DNA from 4 places in the Streptomyces sp. NPDC049040 genome. Region 1 is predicted to be linked to each of the others. Evidence: riboswitches for the same ligand, from Rfam matches in the RefSeq annotation. Region 1 holds a riboswitch; each other region holds the start of a gene.
The links. Region 1 has a riboswitch for cyclic di-AMP ahead of ACGFMP_RS22235 (transglycosylase family protein). Riboswitches for the same ligand answer to the same signal wherever they lie in the genome.
Positions count from the first base shown of each region.

Region 2: linked by a shared signal. The riboswitch ahead of ACGFMP_RS16005 (C40 family peptidase) and the one ahead of ACGFMP_RS22235 (transglycosylase family protein) in region 1 are both predicted to bind cyclic di-AMP.
Region 3: linked by a shared signal. The riboswitch ahead of ACGFMP_RS10550 (peptidoglycan DD-metalloendopeptidase family protein) and the one ahead of ACGFMP_RS22235 (transglycosylase family protein) in region 1 are both predicted to bind cyclic di-AMP.
Region 4: linked by a shared signal. The riboswitch ahead of ACGFMP_RS35185 (M23 family metallopeptidase) and the one ahead of ACGFMP_RS22235 (transglycosylase family protein) in region 1 are both predicted to bind cyclic di-AMP.

Region 1 covers NZ_JBICTO010000008.1:235,993-240,508, forward strand. Annotated here, with positions in the region: gene ACGFMP_RS22225 (cytochrome P450) at 1-870, shown strand, start outside; gene ACGFMP_RS22230 (transglycosylase family protein) at 1,065-2,099, shown strand; cyclic di-AMP (ydaO/yuaA leader) riboswitch at 2,412-2,635, shown strand; gene ACGFMP_RS22235 (transglycosylase family protein) at 2,639-3,313, shown strand; gene eno (phosphopyruvate hydratase) at 3,482-4,516, shown strand, end outside.
Region 2 covers NZ_JBICTO010000005.1:104,730-109,245, reverse strand. Annotated here, with positions in the region: gene ACGFMP_RS16015 (ATP-dependent Clp protease proteolytic subunit) at 1-632, shown strand, start outside; gene ACGFMP_RS16010 (hypothetical protein) at 639-956, shown strand; cyclic di-AMP (ydaO/yuaA leader) riboswitch at 1,355-1,528, shown strand; gene ACGFMP_RS16005 (C40 family peptidase) at 1,532-2,011, shown strand; gene ACGFMP_RS16000 (ABC transporter permease) at 2,133-2,900, opposite strand; gene ACGFMP_RS15995 (ABC transporter ATP-binding protein) at 2,890-3,804, opposite strand; gene ACGFMP_RS15990 (TetR/AcrR family transcriptional regulator) at 3,854-4,495, shown strand.
Region 3 covers NZ_JBICTO010000003.1:307,063-311,578, forward strand. Annotated here, with positions in the region: gene ACGFMP_RS10545 (AAA family ATPase) at 1-1,082, shown strand, start outside; gene ACGFMP_RS10550 (peptidoglycan DD-metalloendopeptidase family protein) at 1,182-2,006, opposite strand; cyclic di-AMP (ydaO/yuaA leader) riboswitch at 2,012-2,202, opposite strand; gene ACGFMP_RS10555 (GNAT family N-acetyltransferase) at 2,591-3,607, opposite strand; gene ACGFMP_RS10560 (uridine kinase) at 3,681-4,310, opposite strand.
Region 4 covers NZ_JBICTO010000028.1:39,479-43,994, reverse strand. Annotated here, with positions in the region: gene ACGFMP_RS35195 (DUF4240 domain-containing protein) at 558-1,223, shown strand; gene ACGFMP_RS35190 (N-acetylmuramoyl-L-alanine amidase) at 1,248-1,877, opposite strand; cyclic di-AMP (ydaO/yuaA leader) riboswitch at 2,334-2,493, shown strand; gene ACGFMP_RS35185 (M23 family metallopeptidase) at 2,505-3,626, shown strand; gene ACGFMP_RS35180 (MBL fold metallo-hydrolase) at 3,858-4,516, opposite strand, start outside.

The sequences.
Region 1 (4,516 bases):
GAGTTCGCCTTCCCGCTGCCCATTTACGCGATCTGCGACCTGCTGGGGGTGCCGCCGGAGGACCAGGACGACTTCAGGGACTGGGCCGGGATGATGATCCGGCACGGCGGCGGTCCGCGCGGCGGTGTGGCGCGTTCGGTCAAGCGGATGCGCGCGTATCTGGTGGAGTTGATCCACCGCAAGCGCGCGGAGCTCGGCACGGGCACGGGCGCGAGTGCGGACCCGGCCGCGGACGGCGGAGCGCAGGACGACCTGATCTCCGGTCTGATCAGGGCCAGCGACCACGGGGAGCATCTGACGGAGAACGAGGCCGCCGCGATGGCCTTCATCCTGCTCTTCGCCGGCTTCGAGACGACGGTCAACCTGATCGGCAACGGGATGCACACCCTGCTGACGCACCCGGGTCCGCGGGCCGAGCTCCAGTCGTCGCTGGCCCGCGGCGAGACCGCGCTGCTGGAGACCGCGGTCGAGGAACTGCTCCGCCACGACGGGCCGGTGGAGCTGGCCACCTGGCGCTACGCGACGACCGCGCTGACCGTCGGCGGGCAGCGTGTCGCGGCCGGCGACCCGGTCCTGGTGGTACTCGCGGCCGCGGACCGCGATCCCGCGCGTTTCTCCGCGCCCGACACCGTAAACCTCGCGCGGGCCGACAATCCGCATCTCGGGTACGGGCACGGCATCCACTACTGCCTCGGTGCGCCGCTGGCCCGTCTGGAGGCCAGGACCGCGCTCACGACGCTGCTCACCCGGCTGCCGGACCTGCGGCTCGCCGCGGATCCCGCCGACCTGCGCCGGCGCGGCGGCCTGATCATGCGTGGACTGCGGACACTGCCCGTGGCCTTCACTCCTTCGGCCGCACAGGGAAACTGATTGACCGTCAGGTCCGTGACCGCGACGTGATGAGCGCTACATCGACTTGTGATCGCCTGGTCAACACCGCTACGTTCTGCGGTCAACGCGAGGCACGCACGGCTCGCGGGACGCGCCGGTCCCCACGGTGCGCGGCAATTGCCGTTCGACGGCGGGCCGCGCGGGCGCGTAAGGCTGTGAAGAAAGGCGACCTCATGCTCTCGTCAGGGAACGGCAGGCACCGACGCCCCCGCCAGGCCCCCGCGGCCATGGTGACGGTCGCGGCGACCGGCGCGGGACTCGCGCTGCCCTTGCTGGGAGCGGGCGCGGGAGCCGCGCACGCCGCGGACGCCGGCACCTGGGACAAGGTCGCCGTGTGCGAGACCGGCGGCCTGTGGAGCGCCGACACCCACAACGGCTTCTACGGCGGCCTCGCCATCACCCAGGACACCTGGAGCCAGTACGGCGGCACGGTGTACGCCCCGCGGCCCGACCTGGCCTCCCGGTCGCAGCAGATAGCCGTGGCCGAGAAGATCCTCGCGGACCTCGGCCCCGACGCCTGGCCCGGCTGCGAGCAGGGCACGGGACTGCTGAAGGACACCGGGAAGCCGGATGTGGACCCGGGCGGCACCGCCACACCGGAGCCCACCGCGGCCGACCCCGGCACATCGGCGGACACCGGGACGCCATCGGCCACCCCGACCGACCCCGCGGCGCCGTCCACGCCCGCCGACACCGGCGGCACGACCACCGCGCCGCCCGCCGCCGGCACGCCGACCACCCCCGCCACGGGCACCGGCACCACCGCGGGCACCGGGACGGGTTCCGGCACGAGCACGGCGACCCCGGCCCCCACCGACCCCGGCACCCCCGTCCAGAGCGCCCCTCCCGCCGCCCCGGCCGACCCCACGGCCCCGGGTACCCCCACCGAGGGCAGCGGCCGCCACGCGCGGCCGTACAGCCCCTCCGACGAGGCGCTGGCCGCGGCGGACCGGGCGACACGTACCGAAACCACCGGGCTCACCGCGAACACCCCGGATGCCAACGACACTGGCAACACCGGCAATACGGACACGAGCGCCGATACGGCATCGGGTGCCTACAAGGTCGGCGCGGGTGACTCGCTGTCCGGGATCGCGGCCGACCATGACGTCGCGGGTGGCTGGCACCGGCTCTACGACGTCAACCACCAGCTGATCGGCGACAATCCAAACCTCATCAAACCCGGACAGATCCTCAGTCTCGGCTGAGCCGCGACCGCCGGAAGGCCGAACAGCCGTACCGCGCAAGCCCGGTGACAAAACGGACGTAGGGTATTTCCGGGTCACACGATGATGTGACAAGCCTCTCTCCAAACCTGTGACCGGCTGCTCGCTCGCTGCTCAAATCCGGCCTTCCGACCTGCGGCTTCGTCCAGTCGGCGAATGACGCGCGGCAGTTGGCGCCCGAAACGCGAGTGTTTGTTCAACGGGGTCCGGTGTGCTTAACGTCTAACCGCTCGCCACAGCGGGCCCCGTCGGAGCGGAACGCCGAGTCCTGCCGCCGCGCCCACGGGAACAGTCGACGCGAAAGCGCCGCAGGCAGGAGCGGGGGACCCACGGTCTTCCGCCGGACCAGAGGCAGCAAGCCGCGCAGCACGGACAGCACTGCGCTGCGACGCCTGCCGCCACCGGTCCGGCTCGGGGTGAAGCCGCGCATCCGCGTTCGAAGGTCGAACGGGGGTGCAGGCCGGGCAACTCACGCCCGAACCCGACAGCTGACCTCGTAGGCGTCGGTGAGGGACACAAACATGGGTAAGCACCGTCGTGCCTCGAAGATGGTCCGATTCGCCACATTCGCCGGTGTCGCCGGCACCGCCATCGCCGTGCCGCTGATCGGCGCCACGTCATCCTCGGCCGCTTCCGTGGCCACCTGGGACGCCGTCGCGCAGTGCGAGTCCGGTGGCAACTGGTCGATCAACACCGGCAACGGCTACTACGGCGGCCTGCAGTTCTCGCAGTCCAGCTGGGAAGCGGCCGGCGGCCTGCAGTACGCCCCCCGCGCCGACCTGGCCACCAAGGACCAGCAGATCGCGGCCGCAGAGAAGCTGCTCGCCATCCAGGGCCCCGGCGCCTGGTCCTGCGCGTCGGCCGGCGGCCTGACCGCGGGCGGCCCGTCGCCCGACATCAACCCCGGCGGCTCGTCGTCCTCCACGCCGGCCAAGGCCGCCACCCCGGCGAAGAGCACCCCGGCGAAGAGCACCCCCGCCAAGAGCACCGCCAAGCCCGCCAAGCACACCGCTTCGGACTGGCGGCGGCACTCCGGCCACAAGGGTGACTACACCGTCGTGTCCGGCGACAGCCTGTCCGGCATCGCCAAGAGCCACCACGTGGCCGGCGGCTGGCACAAGCTCTTCGAGCTCAACAAGGACAGCGTCAAGGACGCCGACCTGATCTACCCGGGCCAGCAGCTGCACCTCGGCTGACCGTCCGGCTGAACCTCACCGACCGGCCGGGTACGCGGCTCGCCTCCGGGGCGCCGCGTGCCCGGCCGGTTTTCCGTCTCAGGGGCCGGGCCGGGGACCGGCGCGGGCGCCCGAGGCGGTTAGGCTCGTCCCGGAAAAGACGAGAAGACATCATCTGAAGGAGACAACGTGCCGTCCATCGACGTCGTCGTAGCCCGGGAAATCCTCGACTCGCGAGGCAACCCCACCGTCGAGGTCGAGGTCGGCCTCGATGACGGCAGCACGGGCCGGGCCGCAGTACCGTCCGGCGCATCCACCGGTGCCTTCGAGGCCCTCGAACTCCGCGACGGCGACAAGAACCGCTATCAGGGCAAGGGCGTCGAGAAGGCCGTCCTCGCCGTGATCGAGCAGATCGGCCCCGAGCTCGTCGGCTACGACGCCACCGAGCAGCGGCTGATCGACCAGGCGATGTTCGACCTGGACGCCACCCCCGACAAGTCCTCGCTCGGCGCCAACGCCATCCTCGGCGTGTCGCTGGCCGTCGCGCACGCCGCCTCCGAGGCGTCCGACCTGCCGCTCTTCCGCTACCTCGGCGGCCCGAACGCCCATGTGCTGCCGGTCCCGATGATGAACATCCTCAACGGCGGGTCGCACGCGGACTCCAACGTCGACATCCAGGAGTTCATGATCGCGCCGATCGGCGCGGAGTCCTTCTCCGAGGCGCTGCGCTGGGGCGCCGAGGTCTACCACACCCTCAAGGGCGTGCTGAAGACCCGCGGCCTGTCCACGGGTCTGGGCGACGAGGGCGGTTTCGCGCCGAATCTCGGCTCCAACCGTGACGCGCTCGACCTGATCATCGAGGCGATCAAGCAGGCCGGCTACACCCCCGGCCAGGACATCGCGCTCGCCCTGGACGTCGCCGCCTCCGAGTTCTACAAGGACGGCAAGTACGAGTTCGAGGGCAAGCAGCGCTCGGCCGCGGAGATGACCGAGTACTACGAGGAGCTGGTCTCGGCCTACCCGCTGGTCTCGATCGAGGACCCGCTGTTCGAGGACGACTGGTCCGGCTGGAAGGTCCTCACCGACAAGCTCGGCAGCAAGGTGCAGATCGTCGGCGACGACCTGTTCGTCACCAACCCCGAGCGCCTGCAGAAGGGCATCGACAACGCCACGGCCAACGCGCTGCTGGTGAAGGTCAACCAGATCGGCTCGCTGACCGAGACC
Region 2 (4,516 bases), on a different contig from region 1:
TCCGACCCACCGCCCGCTACGTGCTGCCGGAGTTCACCGAGCGCAGCAGCACCGGCGTCCGCACCATGGACCCCTACTCCAAGCTGCTCCAGGAGCGGATCGTCTTCCTGGGCACCCAGATCGACGACACCTCGGCGAACGACGTGATGGCCCAGCTCATCCATCTGGAGAGCGCTTCCCCGGATCAGGACATCCACCTCTACATCAACTCGCCGGGCGGCTCCTTCTCCGCCATGACCGCGATCTACGACACGATGCAGTTCGTCACCTGCGACGTGGCCACGGTCTGCATCGGGCAGGCGGCCTCGGCGGCCGCGGTGCTGCTGACGGCCGGCGCACCGGGCAAGCGCATGATCACCCCGGGGGCGCGGATCCTGGTCCACCAGCCGTCGCTGGGCGACGTGGTGCAGGGCGACGTGTCGGACCTGGAGATCCAGGCGAGGGAACTGCTCCGCACCCGCGAGCGGTTGGAGACGCTGCTGGCCCGGCACACCGGCCAGGACATCGAGCGGATCCGCACCGACATCGAGCGGGACAAGGTCTTCGACGCCGAAGCCGCCGTCGCCTACGGCCTGGTGGACCGGCTGACCACCAGCCGCAAGGCCAACAGTCCCTCCTACGGCCTGCGGTGAGGCCCCGTGGTGCCGGAACTGCCGCCGCTGCCGGCGCTGACCCGCTCCGAGGGCGAGCTGATCGACTGCTACCTCGAGGTCGTCGACCTGCTCGGCAGGATCAACCCCGCGCGCACCGCGGACACCTACTCGGCGCTGCGCGCGGCCCAGGCGCTGGTGGGTCGCGCGGTGGCGCTGCGCGAGGCGCTGACGGTGATGCACCTGCGCGGCGAGACGGAGATGCATCACGCCACGCTGGGGCGGGCGCTGCGGGTCCTGGACGGCGAACGCCGGTCGTCGCTCGCCGCGGTGCCGCCCGAGCAGCGCACGCCGCCGCCCGGCTGACGGTCGCGCGCCGGACAGGCCGCCGGCCCCAAGCAGGGCGGGCGGGGGCGGACTGAGGGATCGTCGGCCGTGATCGTCACTCAGCGGCACGGCCGACCCCGGTTCGGCCGAACACCGGCTCAGCCCATTGGCGGATCGGCGACCCCGGCGCGGACCGGGGGCGCGGTTGCGCGCCCGCCTGCCGACGCTCGGCAAGCGCGCAGGTCACACAGGCCGGCGAAAGCGCGGACCACCCGAAGGGCCCAGCGTCGGCACTCGGGCAGCGGCGCTGTGACGAGAATCACATCGGGCGTTTCCCGCCCGGTGCCGACGTGCCGGGTGCGTCACGATCCGTAGTGACGACAAGCCCCCGCCGCCGTGGCGGGGCGGTCCGCACGGACGCCGAGTCCCGCCGGCGTGTGGATGCCAGGTCGACACGAGTGCAACGGCGGGAGCGGAGGACCCAGGCACGACGGGGCCGGCCCGGAGCACGTACGGGCCACCTCTTGGGGTGAAGCCGCTGCATGCGGCCGGGCATCTTCGCCTGCCCGAACCCGACAGGTCATCCTTCGCAGGCTGACGACGAAGGGTTGCGCATGACCGCGCCTCACGTCCTGTCCGCACGGCTGTCACGGATCGGGGCCGCGTCCCTGTTCACGGCCGCGGCAGTCGCCGTACCCGCGCTGCTGCCGGGTGCGGCACAGCAGGCGGGCGCCGCCACGATGGCCGTGAAGGCCCTCGGCGTGGCGGCCTCCAAGCAGGGCTCGCCCTACCAGTGGGGCGCCACCGGCCCCAGCCGCTTCGACTGCTCGGGCCTGACGCTGTACTCGTTCAAGCAGGCGGGCAAGAAGCTGCCGCGCACCGCGGCGGCGCAGTACCGCAGCACCAGGCACGTCTCCGCCTCCGCGCGCCGCGCGGGCGACCTGGTGTTCTTCCACGCCGGTTCCGCGGCGTCGTCCGTCTACCACGTCGGGATCTACGCAGGCGGTGGCGAGATCTGGCACGCGCCCAAGACCGGCGCGCGGGTCCGGCTGGAACACATCTGGACCAGGAGCGTGTGGTACGGCCGGGTGTGACGTCCGCCCGGCGTGTCGGGCATGCTGCGCAACGCGCCCGCGACGGCGCCCAACGCGCGCCCGGCGCACCCCGGACCGCGGTGGGCACCCGCCCGGCACGCCCGCGGCGGGCCCTGACCGGTCACACGGTCGCGGCCCGGCCCCACCCGCGTGTGATGCGCAGGGCGGCGACCGCGCCTGCCGCCGACGCCACACCGAGCAGCACCGCGACCGCGGCGAGGGTACCCGCGGTGTCGCCGGCAGCGGCGGCACGCAGCGCGTGCGCGGCCCAATACCCCGGCGAGGCGGGCGCGATGGCACGGGCCCAGCCCGGCAGTTCGGCCACCGGCACCAGCGCGCCGCCCAACGTGGTGAGCACCAGCGCGCCGATGTCGTGCAGGGCCGCCAACTGGCCGGGGCTGCGGGCGAGTACGCCGAGCGCGGTGCCGAGGCCGAGCAGCGCGAGCCCCCAGGCGGCACACGCCGCCAGCAGCAGCAGCGGCGCTGCGACCGGCATCCCCAGCACGGCCACGCCGAAGCCGAGCACCACCGCCTGCTGGGCGGCGAGCACGCAGAAGACCGGCACCGCCTTGCCGAGCAGGAGTTCGGCCGCCCCCGCGGGGGTCGTCCGCAGCCGGTCCCAGGTCCGCCAGGTCCGCTCGGACAGGATCGAGGTGCCCACGATCGACAGCGCGAGCAGCGAGAACGTCACCAGCGACCCGATCACCGCCTGCGCGGTCCCGTCCGCCGCCCCCTGCGCCGCCTCGTAGAGCGGGCGCAGCGCGAGCAGCACCACCACCGGCATGACGATCCTGCCGAGCAGCGGGCCCGGTTCACGCAGCAGCACGGTCGTGTTGAGCCGGACCAGCACTCCGGTGCGCAGCAGGAAGCCGCGGGTGTCAGGCCGCATACGGAGCCTCCTCGGCGAGCGCCCGGTAGAGGTCGTCCAGGTCCGGGCTGCGTACGTCGACGGTCAGCGGTGCGCAGCCCGCGGCGAGCAGCGCGGCCAGGTCGGCGGGCGGGTCGGCGCTGCTGATCCGCAGTACCCCGTCGGGATCGGTGCGGCTCCTGGAGCGCAGCTCCTGGGGCAGGCCGGAGCGTAGGGAAGGCGCCGCCGGATCGAGGGTGACCCGGATCTCGCCCGGGAGCCCGGCGGTGAGGGCGGCGCGCTCGCCGCGTGCGACCACCCGGCCGGCCCGTGCGACCGCGAGGGTCGCGTCCAGGTCGACCAATTCCGGCAGGTAGTGGGTGGTGTAGACGACCGCGGCGCCGGCGGCGGCCCTGGACCGTACGGCCGAGAGGAGCGCCTGCCGGGTCTGCGGGTCGGCCCCCGCCGTCGGCTCGTCGAGCAGCAGCACCCGCGGAGCGCCGACCATCGCGGCGGCTGCCTGGGTCCTGCGCCGCTGGCCGCCGGAGAGTGCCGCGCAGGGCCGGTCGAGCACGTCGGTGAGCAGCAGTTCCTCGGCGATCCGCCCGGCGGCGCGGCCGGCGGCGGCGCGCCGCAGTCCGGCCAGGCCGGCGAACAGCCGCAGCTGCTCGCGGACGGTGAGCCTCGGGTAGAGGGCGATGTCCTGCGGGGCGACGCCGAGTACGGCGCGGGCGGCCCGGGGCGCGGCCGTCGCGTCGACACCGCAGACCGCCACCCGGCCCGTGTCCGGTCGGACCAGACCGGTCACCACCTCCACGAACGTGGTCTTGCCCGCCCCGTTGTGCCCGATGAGCCCGGCGATCTCGCCGGGCCGCACGGTGAGCGAGAAGCCGTCCAGCGCGCGCCGGCTCCCGTAGCTCTTGACCAGTCCCTCCACTGCGAGCACATCGCCTCCCGTAAGTGATCTACAGTGTATAGATCTACAGTGTAGAGCCATGAGTGGGAAACGGGAAGAAATCCTGGACGCCGCCGAGGCGATCGCCGACGAGCGCGGCCTCGAGGGGCTGTCGATGCGGGCGGTCGCACAGGCCGTCGGCCTGACGCCGATGGCCCTCTACCCGCACGTCAAGGACAAGGGCGGCCTGCTCGACGCCCTGGTGGGGCGGATGCTGGGGCGGCTGTACGAGGCGGCGCCGGGCGCGGCCTCGCAGGAGAGCGAGTGGCGCGAGCGGCTGCGGCTGTTCGCCCGCACCGCCCGCACCCTCTCGCTGGGGCACCCGTGGGCGGCCGGTCTGCTGTTCTCGCGGCCCGCCGTCGCGCCGGACGCCGTGCGCACCGTCGACCTGCTCTACACCGTCCTGCTCGACGCGGGGATTTCGCCGGCCGAAGTCCCGCGGCTGGAGCGGCTGGTGAGCACGTTCGTCCTCGGCTGGATCGCCTCCGAGGCCGGTGGCCGGTTCGGACCCGGCAGCCTCGATCCGCGGGGGCGGCGCGGGCAGTTGCCGACCGGCACGCTGCCAGGGCATGGCGCGCTGGCCGGCCATCTGGACCAGCCGGTCGACTGGGAGGCGGAGTTCGAAGCGGACCTGACCGATCTGGTGGCCATGGTCGAGGCGGCCGTCGCACGGAAGCCCTGAGGCACGGACCGGCGTTCGCGG
Region 3 (4,516 bases), on a different contig from region 1:
ACCCGCGGGACCTGGTGATGCTCTGCGGGGTGGGCCTGACACTGGGCCAGGACGCGCAGTCGCACGAGCTGACGACGGCACTCGCCGCGGAGAGCCGGGAGAGCGGCGGGGTGGGGCGGCTCACCACGATCATGTTCTTCCGGGCGGAGGCGGAGATCTTCGACGGCCGCTTCGACGACGCGGCGGCGACCGCCGCCGAGGGGCTGCGGATCGCCGCCGACACCGGGCAGCGCCAGTGGGTGAGCCAGCTGAGCAGCGCCCTGGCGCACATCGCGGCGGTGCGCGGCGACGAGGACGGCTGCCGCCGGCTGGTGGACGCGGCGCTGGCGGGCGGCTCGGGTACGGCGATGGCGCCGGGCGCCCCATGGGCGTACTGGTCGCAGGGCCTGCTGGAGCTGGGGCTCGGCCGGGCACGGGCGGCGCTCGACCGGTTCGCGCTGCTCGGCGAGGAGTCGGTGCGCCATCACATCTGCGCGACCCGCAGCGTGCCCGACCTGGTGGAGGCGGCGGTCCGGCTCGGCGTGCCCGGGCGGGCGGACGCATCCTTCGCCCGGTTCGAGGCGTGGGCGGCGCGCACCGGGCAGCAGTGGGCGGCGGCGCTGGTGGCCCGCTGCCGGGCCCTGCGGGCGCCGGACGCGGAGGCGGAGGCCTACTTCCTCGATGCGCTGGCGGCGCACGACCCGCACCGGCGCGCCATGGAGTCGGCCCGCACGGAGCTGCTGTACGGGGAGTGGCTGCGGCGGGCGCGGCGCAAGAACGAGGCCAGGGTGCGGCTGCGCGGCGCCCTCGACGCCTTCGAGAGGCTCGGCGCGCGCCCGTGGGCGGACCGGGCCCGCGGTGAGCTGGGCGCGGCGGGCGGTGCGGTGCCAGAGGCGGGCCGGGAGAGCGGCCCGGTGGACGCGGCTGCGGGGCTCACCCCGCAGGAGTCGCAGATCGTACGGCTCGCCGCGGAAGGGCTGTCCAACAAGGACATCGCGGCCCGGCTGTTCCTGAGCCCGCGGACCGTCGGCTACCACCTCTACAAGGCGTATCCGAAGCTCGGCGTGGTCTCCCGCGGTGAACTGGCCGGGCTGTTCGACTGATCGCGGAAGGCGCCGGCCGTACAGGGACGGCGGCCGGGAAACGGCGGTGCCCGCCCGGTGGTGAAGACCGGGCGGGCACGTCCTGGGGCGTCGGGTGGATCAGATGGTGACGCCGTGCGCGGCGAGGTAGGCGACCGGGTCGATGTCGGAGCCGTAGTCGGGGGTGGTGCGCACCTCGAAGTGCAGGTGCGGGCCCGTGACGTTGCCGGTGGCGCCGGATATGCCGATCTCCTGGCCCGCGGTGACGGTCTGGCCGACCGAGACGACCGGGTTGGTCAGGTGGCCGTACAGGGTGTACTTGCCGTCGGCGTGCCGGATGATCACGTCGTTGCCGTAGGAGCCGTCCGCGCCCGCGTGGATCACGGTGCCCGCGGCGACGGAGTGGACCGGGGTGCCGCTCCAGACCAGGAAGTCGACACCGGTGTGGTAGCCGGACGACCAGTTGGAGCCCTGGGCGTGGTACGGGGTGCCGATGGCCGCGTCGCCGACCGGCTTGGTGTAGCCGCTGGAGCTGACGGCCTTCTTGGCAGCGGCGGGCGCGGCCTTCTTCGCCGGGGCCGGGGCGGCCTTCTTCGCCGGGGCGGGCGCGGCCTTGACCGGGGCGGTGTTCAGCGTGAGGTGCAGGCCGGGGCGGATCAGGCTCGGGTTGGTGCCGATGACCTTCTCGTTGGCCTTGTACAGCGCCTTCCAGCCGCCCTTGACGTGGTGGGCGGTGGCGATCTTCGACAGGGTGTCGCCGGGGGCCACGGTGTACTGGGCCTTGGCCGACACGGCGGCGGACGCCTTGGCCGGCTCCGCGGCGGACGCGTGGCCGACGGTGACCAGCGGCAGCGCGAGGGCGACGCCTCCGGTGCCGGCGGCGATGCACACCCGGGTGAGGCTGTTGAGCGAGCGGGGCTTGCGGTGCTGTCCCTTTGCGGGCATGGGGGAATTCCTCTCCTACGCCTGCGAGGTGAGCTGTCGGGTTCGGGCAGGAGATGCCCGGCCGCGTCCCGCCGTGTCCGCGCTGTGCGGTTGCGCGTACGGCGGCGCGGCTTCACCCCGAGCCGTCCGGTGCTCCCGGACGGCGGCTTGCCTGGGTCCCCCGCTCCTGCCCTGAGTTGCTCGGCTGTTCCCGGTACCGGGCGGCGGCAGGATTCGGCGTCCCGCCCGGCGGATGCCGCGGGCGTCCTGCCCGCGGTACGGCGAAGCTAGACGACCCCCGGAGCGGCGGGCAACCAAACGCGGCATGCCGCACCATTCCGCCCGTACCGGCGGTTACTCCTCGCCATCCCGGTACGGCGGTACGTGTGCGCGGCCGTCACGGCGGGTGGACCATCGAGGGGCGAGGGGTGACAAACGGGGCAGGTCGGGAACAGTGGGTGTCGCGGGGAAGCCGGACCGTGTTCCCGCGGTGACGCCTGTCACTCGACGGCGGGACAGTGAGCCACCTCACTGCGAAATGCCGGAATTGCACCGGATTTTGACCTATGACCTGAATTGCAGCCGACGGCACGTCAGCCGCCGCTTCAGTAACTCCCCGGCGCCCCGCCGATCCGCGCGTCGAGATTCCTGCTGAGCCGGTAGCCGACCGGCCGGAAGCCGACCGCGGGCCAGTGCCCGGCGGCCAGCGGCGAGGCGGAGTGCCAGCGGGCCGACATGTAGCGGTGGCCGTTGTCGTACGCCCACGCAAGCGCGGTCGCCACCAGCACCCGGCTGATGCCCTCGCCCCGTGCGGAAGGCTCCACGTACGCCTCGGCGAGTTCGACACAGGACTCCGGTATCACCGGGTCAGGGACGGCGGGGACGAGCAGCACCATGGCGATCTCCTCACCCCTGCGGGAGGCGATCCAGGCACCGCAGCGCGGGTCGGCGAGCGCGTCGGCGTAGTGCAGCCGCAGCGCGGCGAGCGCGCCCTCCGGCTGGGGCTGGAACATCGCCGACTCGCGCTGCCGCCGCGACGACTCGGCGGCCATCCGGCCCACCTGCGGCAGGTCGCCGGGACCGGCCCGCCTGATGCCGAGGCCGTCGACGCCGCGCGGCTGGCGGCCCCTGGCCTTGACCGCCATCAGGCCGTGCACCAGCTCGCGCCCGAAGCCCAGGTCCGCCCAGGGGGCGGTGGCGACCTCCCCGGCGGGCACCTGCACGTAGTGCACCAGGCGGCGGTCGGCGACCAGCCGCTCCGCGACCTTGGCGTAGAGCGACCGCAGCACCTCGGTCTCCCGCCCGCCCGGCAGCGCGTGGCCGCCGTAGGGGACCAGGGCGGAGCGCGGGTGGGTGCGCAGCGCCGCCGGGTCGTCCGGGGAGAGGGTGACCGGCTGGGCGGCGAGGTAGCCGATCAGATTGCCGTCGCCGTCGAGGGCGCGGCACGCCTCGAGACCCGGGACGGCGTGCAGCTTGCCCACCAGCTCGTCGCCGCGCACGGGTCCGTCGGCCAGCCAGGACCGCTGGGAGGGGGGACGCCGGGCGCGCGAGAACCAGCGGTCGTAGCGCTGCACGGCCAGGGGTATGTGCTCGGCGGTCAGCGGCGCGGTGGCGACAGTCATGGTGTTCGAGGACGCTAGCGGGGCGCGTACCCCCACGGCAAGGCGGTCCGGGGTGCGGGACCGTGCCGCGCCGTCAGCCGGTCCACGCCGGATGCCGCGGGTCGTCGGCACGTACCAGGACATCGGCGCTCTCTTCCGGCAGCGCCTCACGGGCGTACCGCTCGTAGGCGGGCAGCGTCCAGTGCTCGGCCGGCTCCGTACGCCGCCGCAGCGCGCCCTCCGACAGCCGCAGATGGACCGTCAGATCCAGCGGCAGACCCTGGCCGAGCAGCAGCGGTCCGTCCAGCACCAGGACCCCGCCGGGCGGCAGCGCCACGTAGTCCGCCCGGGTGGAGCGGTCGGTGCCGGGGTCGCGCAGCGACGGCAGGGCGCGCCCGCTGCCGGCCGGCCCGAGCGGTTCGAGCACCTCGCGGCGCAGCGCACCGGTGTCCAGCCAGAGCTGGTAGTACGCGTCCACGTCCTCGTGCCCGTACTCCAGGCGCTGCGACGCGGGCCGCCAGAAGCCCTGGGCCCGCACCCGCAGCACCGGGTGGCCGAGCGCGGGCAGTGCGGCGGCCAGCGCGTCGGCGAGGTCGGCGGTGCCGGCCGCGGGCGCGCCGTCCACCGCGACACGCCACCAGGGGCCCGCGGGCGGCGGGGCCGAGGCGATCCGGTCGGCGAGGGCTTCCGCGAGCCGGGGCCAGGTGATCGGGGTGAGCTGCACACGGCCATCCTGCCGGAGCGGGTCGCCTGCGCGGCGGGCGGCCGGGGCCGCCCCGCCGGGCGGGACGGGGGCGGCGCGCGGACCGCGCCCCGGGCCCACCCCGTCGGGCGGGACCGGCGGCGGCGCGCGGACCGGTCCGGGCCCGCGGGACCCCGCTCGCCTGGGGCGATCCTCGGCGAATCACCCGTTTGCCACCGAGCGGGAAT
Region 4 (4,516 bases), on a different contig from region 1:
GGAGTGCGCGGGCTCGTCACCGGGCCCCGCGCCGCCGAACAAGGTAGGCGTGAAAAAGCCTGCCAGTCACCCGGACGGGCGAAAGGAAAGGGGTGTTGAAGGCAATACTCCGGATGTTTTCGCAAAGGCGCGGAATGGGGCCGGTATCGGGACGTGTTTCCGACCGTGAATGTCCGCGGATTGGATTGCCGAGCCGGGGCGTGCGACCCCGCGCGTATAGGGACGAGTATGCGCTTCTTTTCGATGTTTGGCGGTGCCAATGATGGTTTCCGGCCGAAACGGCCGGACATGACCGGCCGGGCGCGCGACGCCGCCTCGTGACCCGGACGGGCGGTCTGCGGCGCTGGACCTGTTGCCGGTGGGATGGCCGGGGCCCAAGTGGCGCCGCGCGGCGGGCGGGTCGGCGGATGCGCCACGCCATTCCTGCGCCGGGCGGTCCGCCGGGCCCGGCTCCCGCCGGCGGTCCGCGGGACCCAGGGGCCTCCGCTGTGTCCACCAACTGAGCTTTTCGGTAGGGAAATTGGAGCGGCAAGGCGCCCCTGGCATAGTCAGTACCCATGGACACCGACTCCTTCTGGGCCCTCCTTGAGGACTCCCGGCGGCACGGAATCGGCGGCGACAAGCGCGATGTCTGGCTGCGCCACGCGCTCGCCCGGCTGCCCGCCGAAGAGATCGTGGGCTTTCAGGCCTGCCTCGAACTGGCAACCGACGAGGCTTTCACCTGGAATCTCTGGGGGGCGGCGGACCGGATCCACGGCGGCTGGTGTTCCGACGACGCATTCAGATCCTTCCAGCACTGGATGATGGGCCTGGGCCGGGCCGTCTTCGAGGCCGCAGTGAACGACCCCGACGTCCTGGCCTACGCGCCCGACGTCTTCCGGCTGGCCGGTCGCCCCAGAGCCGCCTGGTCCGCCGAGGACCGGCCGGGATGGCCGACCCTCGACACCCTCGGGCTCCAGGCGTACGAGATGGCGACCGGCCCGTCGGACGACTTCGGCGACGCCTTCTACGCCGCAGTACGTGCCGCCCAGCGCCGCGCGGAGGAAGCCGCGGGCCACGGCACCCCGCCGCACGTGCCGTCCGGCGGCCGTGACCCGTCGGGGAGCCGCTGGACCGCACGCGACGAGGAGGAGGCGGCCCGCAATCTGCCCCGGCTCAGCGTCATGTTCCCGCTGGACGACCCCGGCGGGGACGGCGGCGGGGACCCCGGCGGGGGGCGGTGACCGTGAGGGGCAGGACCCGGCCGGTCAGACCCCGTTGACCAGCCGCATGTAGCGCACCCAGTCCCAGTTGGGGCCGGGGTCGGTGTGGTCGGTGCCGGGGACCTGGGAGTGGCCGATGATGTGGTTCCGGTCCTTGGGGATGCCGTACTTGTCGCAGATCTCCGCGGTCAGCGCCGCCGACGCGTGGTAGAGCGCGGTGGTGAAGTAGGACGGCTGGTCCACCCAGCCCTCGTGCTCGATGCCGATGCTGCGGGTGTTGTAGTCCCAGTTGCCCGCGTGCCAGGCGATGTCGCGCTCCCGGACGCACTGGTCGATGGCGCCGTCGGCGGACCGGACGACGTAGTGCGACGCGGCGGCGTGGGCGGGGTTCTGGAAGAGCGAGATGGTGTCGGCGAAGGTCTCCTGGGTCACGTGGATGACCACCAGGTTGACCGGGTAGGCGGACGGCCGGCTGGAGGCGGTGTAGTTGCCGGTGCTGGCCGGCGCCCAGAGGGCTGACGGGTAGTCGACGGCGGCTGCGGGTGTGGCGGCGGCCTGGACGGCGCCTGCGGGCCGGAGGCCGGCGGCCAGGCCCGCGGTGGCGGCGGCGCCGAGGCCGAGGCCGCCGCGGATCAGCGAACGGCGGCTCGGTGGCGCGGGGTTGGTGCGGTCCATCGAGGGCTCCCTGAGGCGTCATGGTGGGGCGGGTGCATGACAAGAACATCGGGCTCGCCCATCGTGCGGTGCCTGTGCGTGGCATGCCAAGCGATTCGCCAATTGGCACAGGACCAGACCACTGGCGCGCCGGTGCCTGCCCTGCGGACATCCCCGCCCGCGCGCCCGTGCGCGCCCGCGCCCTCACCCGCGCCCCCGCCCACCCGTGCCCGCGCCCGCGTCGCTGCGCCCCGCCGTCGTCGGCTCACCGCCCGTAGCCGTGCCGGTTCCGCCGATAACGACTGGCGTACGCTCACATCACCGCCTGGCCACGCCCACTGTCCGGTTCATACGTTCTCGGTACGCCCCGTCCGATTGGTTCCCGTCCCCAACTCTCCCGTTCGGCTTGGAAAACCTCTCCGGCTCTATTAACGTTCGATAACGCAGCGCGGTCGTCATCGCCGCCGTACAGGCGGCACCGTGCGCTTGCCGAATCCCGTCCGCGGGAACCGGGGACCCGCCCTTCCGCTACCGCGGAAGGGGTCCAATGGGGTGAATCGGGCAGCCGTCAGGCCCGTAGGAGACCTTCCTGCTCCGAACCCGTCAGCTAACCCGGTAGGCGAGAGGGAAGGAAAGGAGTGCGCCCCCGTGGCGTCCAACCAGCCTGCCTACGCTCCTGCCCCGGTAGCAGAACCGACCGGGGAGTGGCCCTTCGGGGAGCGGGACGAGCTTCCGCCGTCCGCCGTCCCCGCCGACGGCCCCGCCGCCTCCCCGGCCGACGCCGGATACGACTACGGATCCGAGGCCGCGGGCCTGCGCAGCCAGCTCCGACTTCCCCGGCAGCGGGCCGGATTCCCCGCCCGCGGTGCCGCGGTGGGCTCCGCCGTGCTCGGTATCGCGGCGATGGCCGCGGTCGGCGCCGGTGGAGTGGCCGCGGCCGCCGACGCGCCCCCCGCCGCCCCCATCTCGCTGCCGGACGCACCGGGTTTCCCCGACGCGCTCCCCACGCCCGCCGTCCCGGCCGCTCAGCCGGAAGTCGAGGTCGGCACCCCGTCGTACGACCCCTCCGCTGTCGGCCGGACGGCCGCCGCCGGGGAGACGGGCGAGGACGCGGCCGCGGCCCCGGCCGTGGCCACCGATCCCGGCGAGGCGCTCCGCACCCGCATCATCGACCAGGTCACCCGGCAGCGCGAAGCCGCTGCCAGGGCCGAGCGTGAGGCGGCGGCGAAGGCCGCGGCCGAGCAGGCGGCCAAGGCGGCAGCGGCCCGCAAGGTGCGCGAGCAGGCCGCCGCCGCGAAGGCCGAAGCCGAGGCGAAGGCCAAGGCGGCCGCCGAGGCCGAGGCGAAGGCAGAGGCGGAGCGGCTCGCCCGGCTCGCCGCCTCCTACGTCAAGCCCGTGGCGTCCTACACGCTCACCACCGCCTTCGGCGAGTCCGGCAACATGTGGGCGACCCACACCGGCCAGGACTTCGCCGCCCCCACCGGCACCCCGGTGCACGCCGTCCACAGCGGCACGGTCACCTCGGCGGGCTGGGCCGGCTCGTTCGGCTATCGGGTGGTCCTCCGCCTCGATGACGGCACCGAGCTGTGGTACTGCCACCTGTCGACGATGGTCGCCACGTCCGGCCAGGTCGTCACCGGCGACACGATCGGCCGGGTCGGCGCGACCGGGAACGTACCGGGGCCGCACCTGCACCTCGAAGTACGGCCCGGCGGTGGCGCGCCGGTCGACCCGGTGCCCTGGCTCCACGGTCATGACGTCGCCATCTGAGGCACCCGCGCACCCGCGAGGCGCCCGTCCCCAGGCCCGCTAGGGCCTGCGGAAGCTGTCCACCCGCACCACCCCGCAGGCCTCACGGCCGGCCGCCCCAAGAACAGCCGGCGGCCCCGGCGTACACCCCCCCCGACGCCGGGGCCGTCGGCATGCGGGCCCGAGCCGGCAGGCAGGCCCGCCGATCGCGCAAGGCGGCCGCCCCCCGGCGCTTGCCCGCGGCCGTACCGCTCACCGCGCCGCGATGCCGCTTCCGCCGTTCGAGCCGCTGCTGTCGGCCGGGCCGCCTGCCGAACCGTCGCCGCCGTGCTCGGCCTTCCCGCCGTCCGCATCCCCGCTCGCGTCCGTGTCCCCCTCCGCGTCCGTGTCCCCGTGCTGGGCGAAACCGGCCGCGAAGCCGACCAAGGCCAGCAGGTCGGCCCGATCGGTGGCGCCGTCCAGCGCCCGGTATTCGACTGCGGCGAGGATGGCCATCCGCTCGGGCAGTCCCCAGCTCGGGCGGGGGTCTTCTGCGATCAGCTCGGCGGCGAGCACCGGCAGCGGTCGGCCCGCCTCGTGGCCACGGTGCACGGCGTCCCGCAGCTCCAGCAGGTAGTCGGCGTGACGGCGCAGGTCAGCGGGCGTCATCAGCGGCCCGTGACCGGGCACGATCACCTCGGGGTCGCAGGCAAGGATGCGCTCGCAGGCGCGGTGCACCGACTCCAGGGGGCCGGCCCAGTGCACCGGGTGGTCCTCGTTGAAGACGACGTCGCCCCCGCAGACCACGCCCTCCTCCGGCAGGTGGACGATCAGGTCGCCCGCCGTGTGCGCGGGCCCCACCTCGATCAGCCGCACCGCCACCCCGTCGACATCCAGGTCGAGTTCACCGCTGAAGGTGCGGTTCGGGTGGA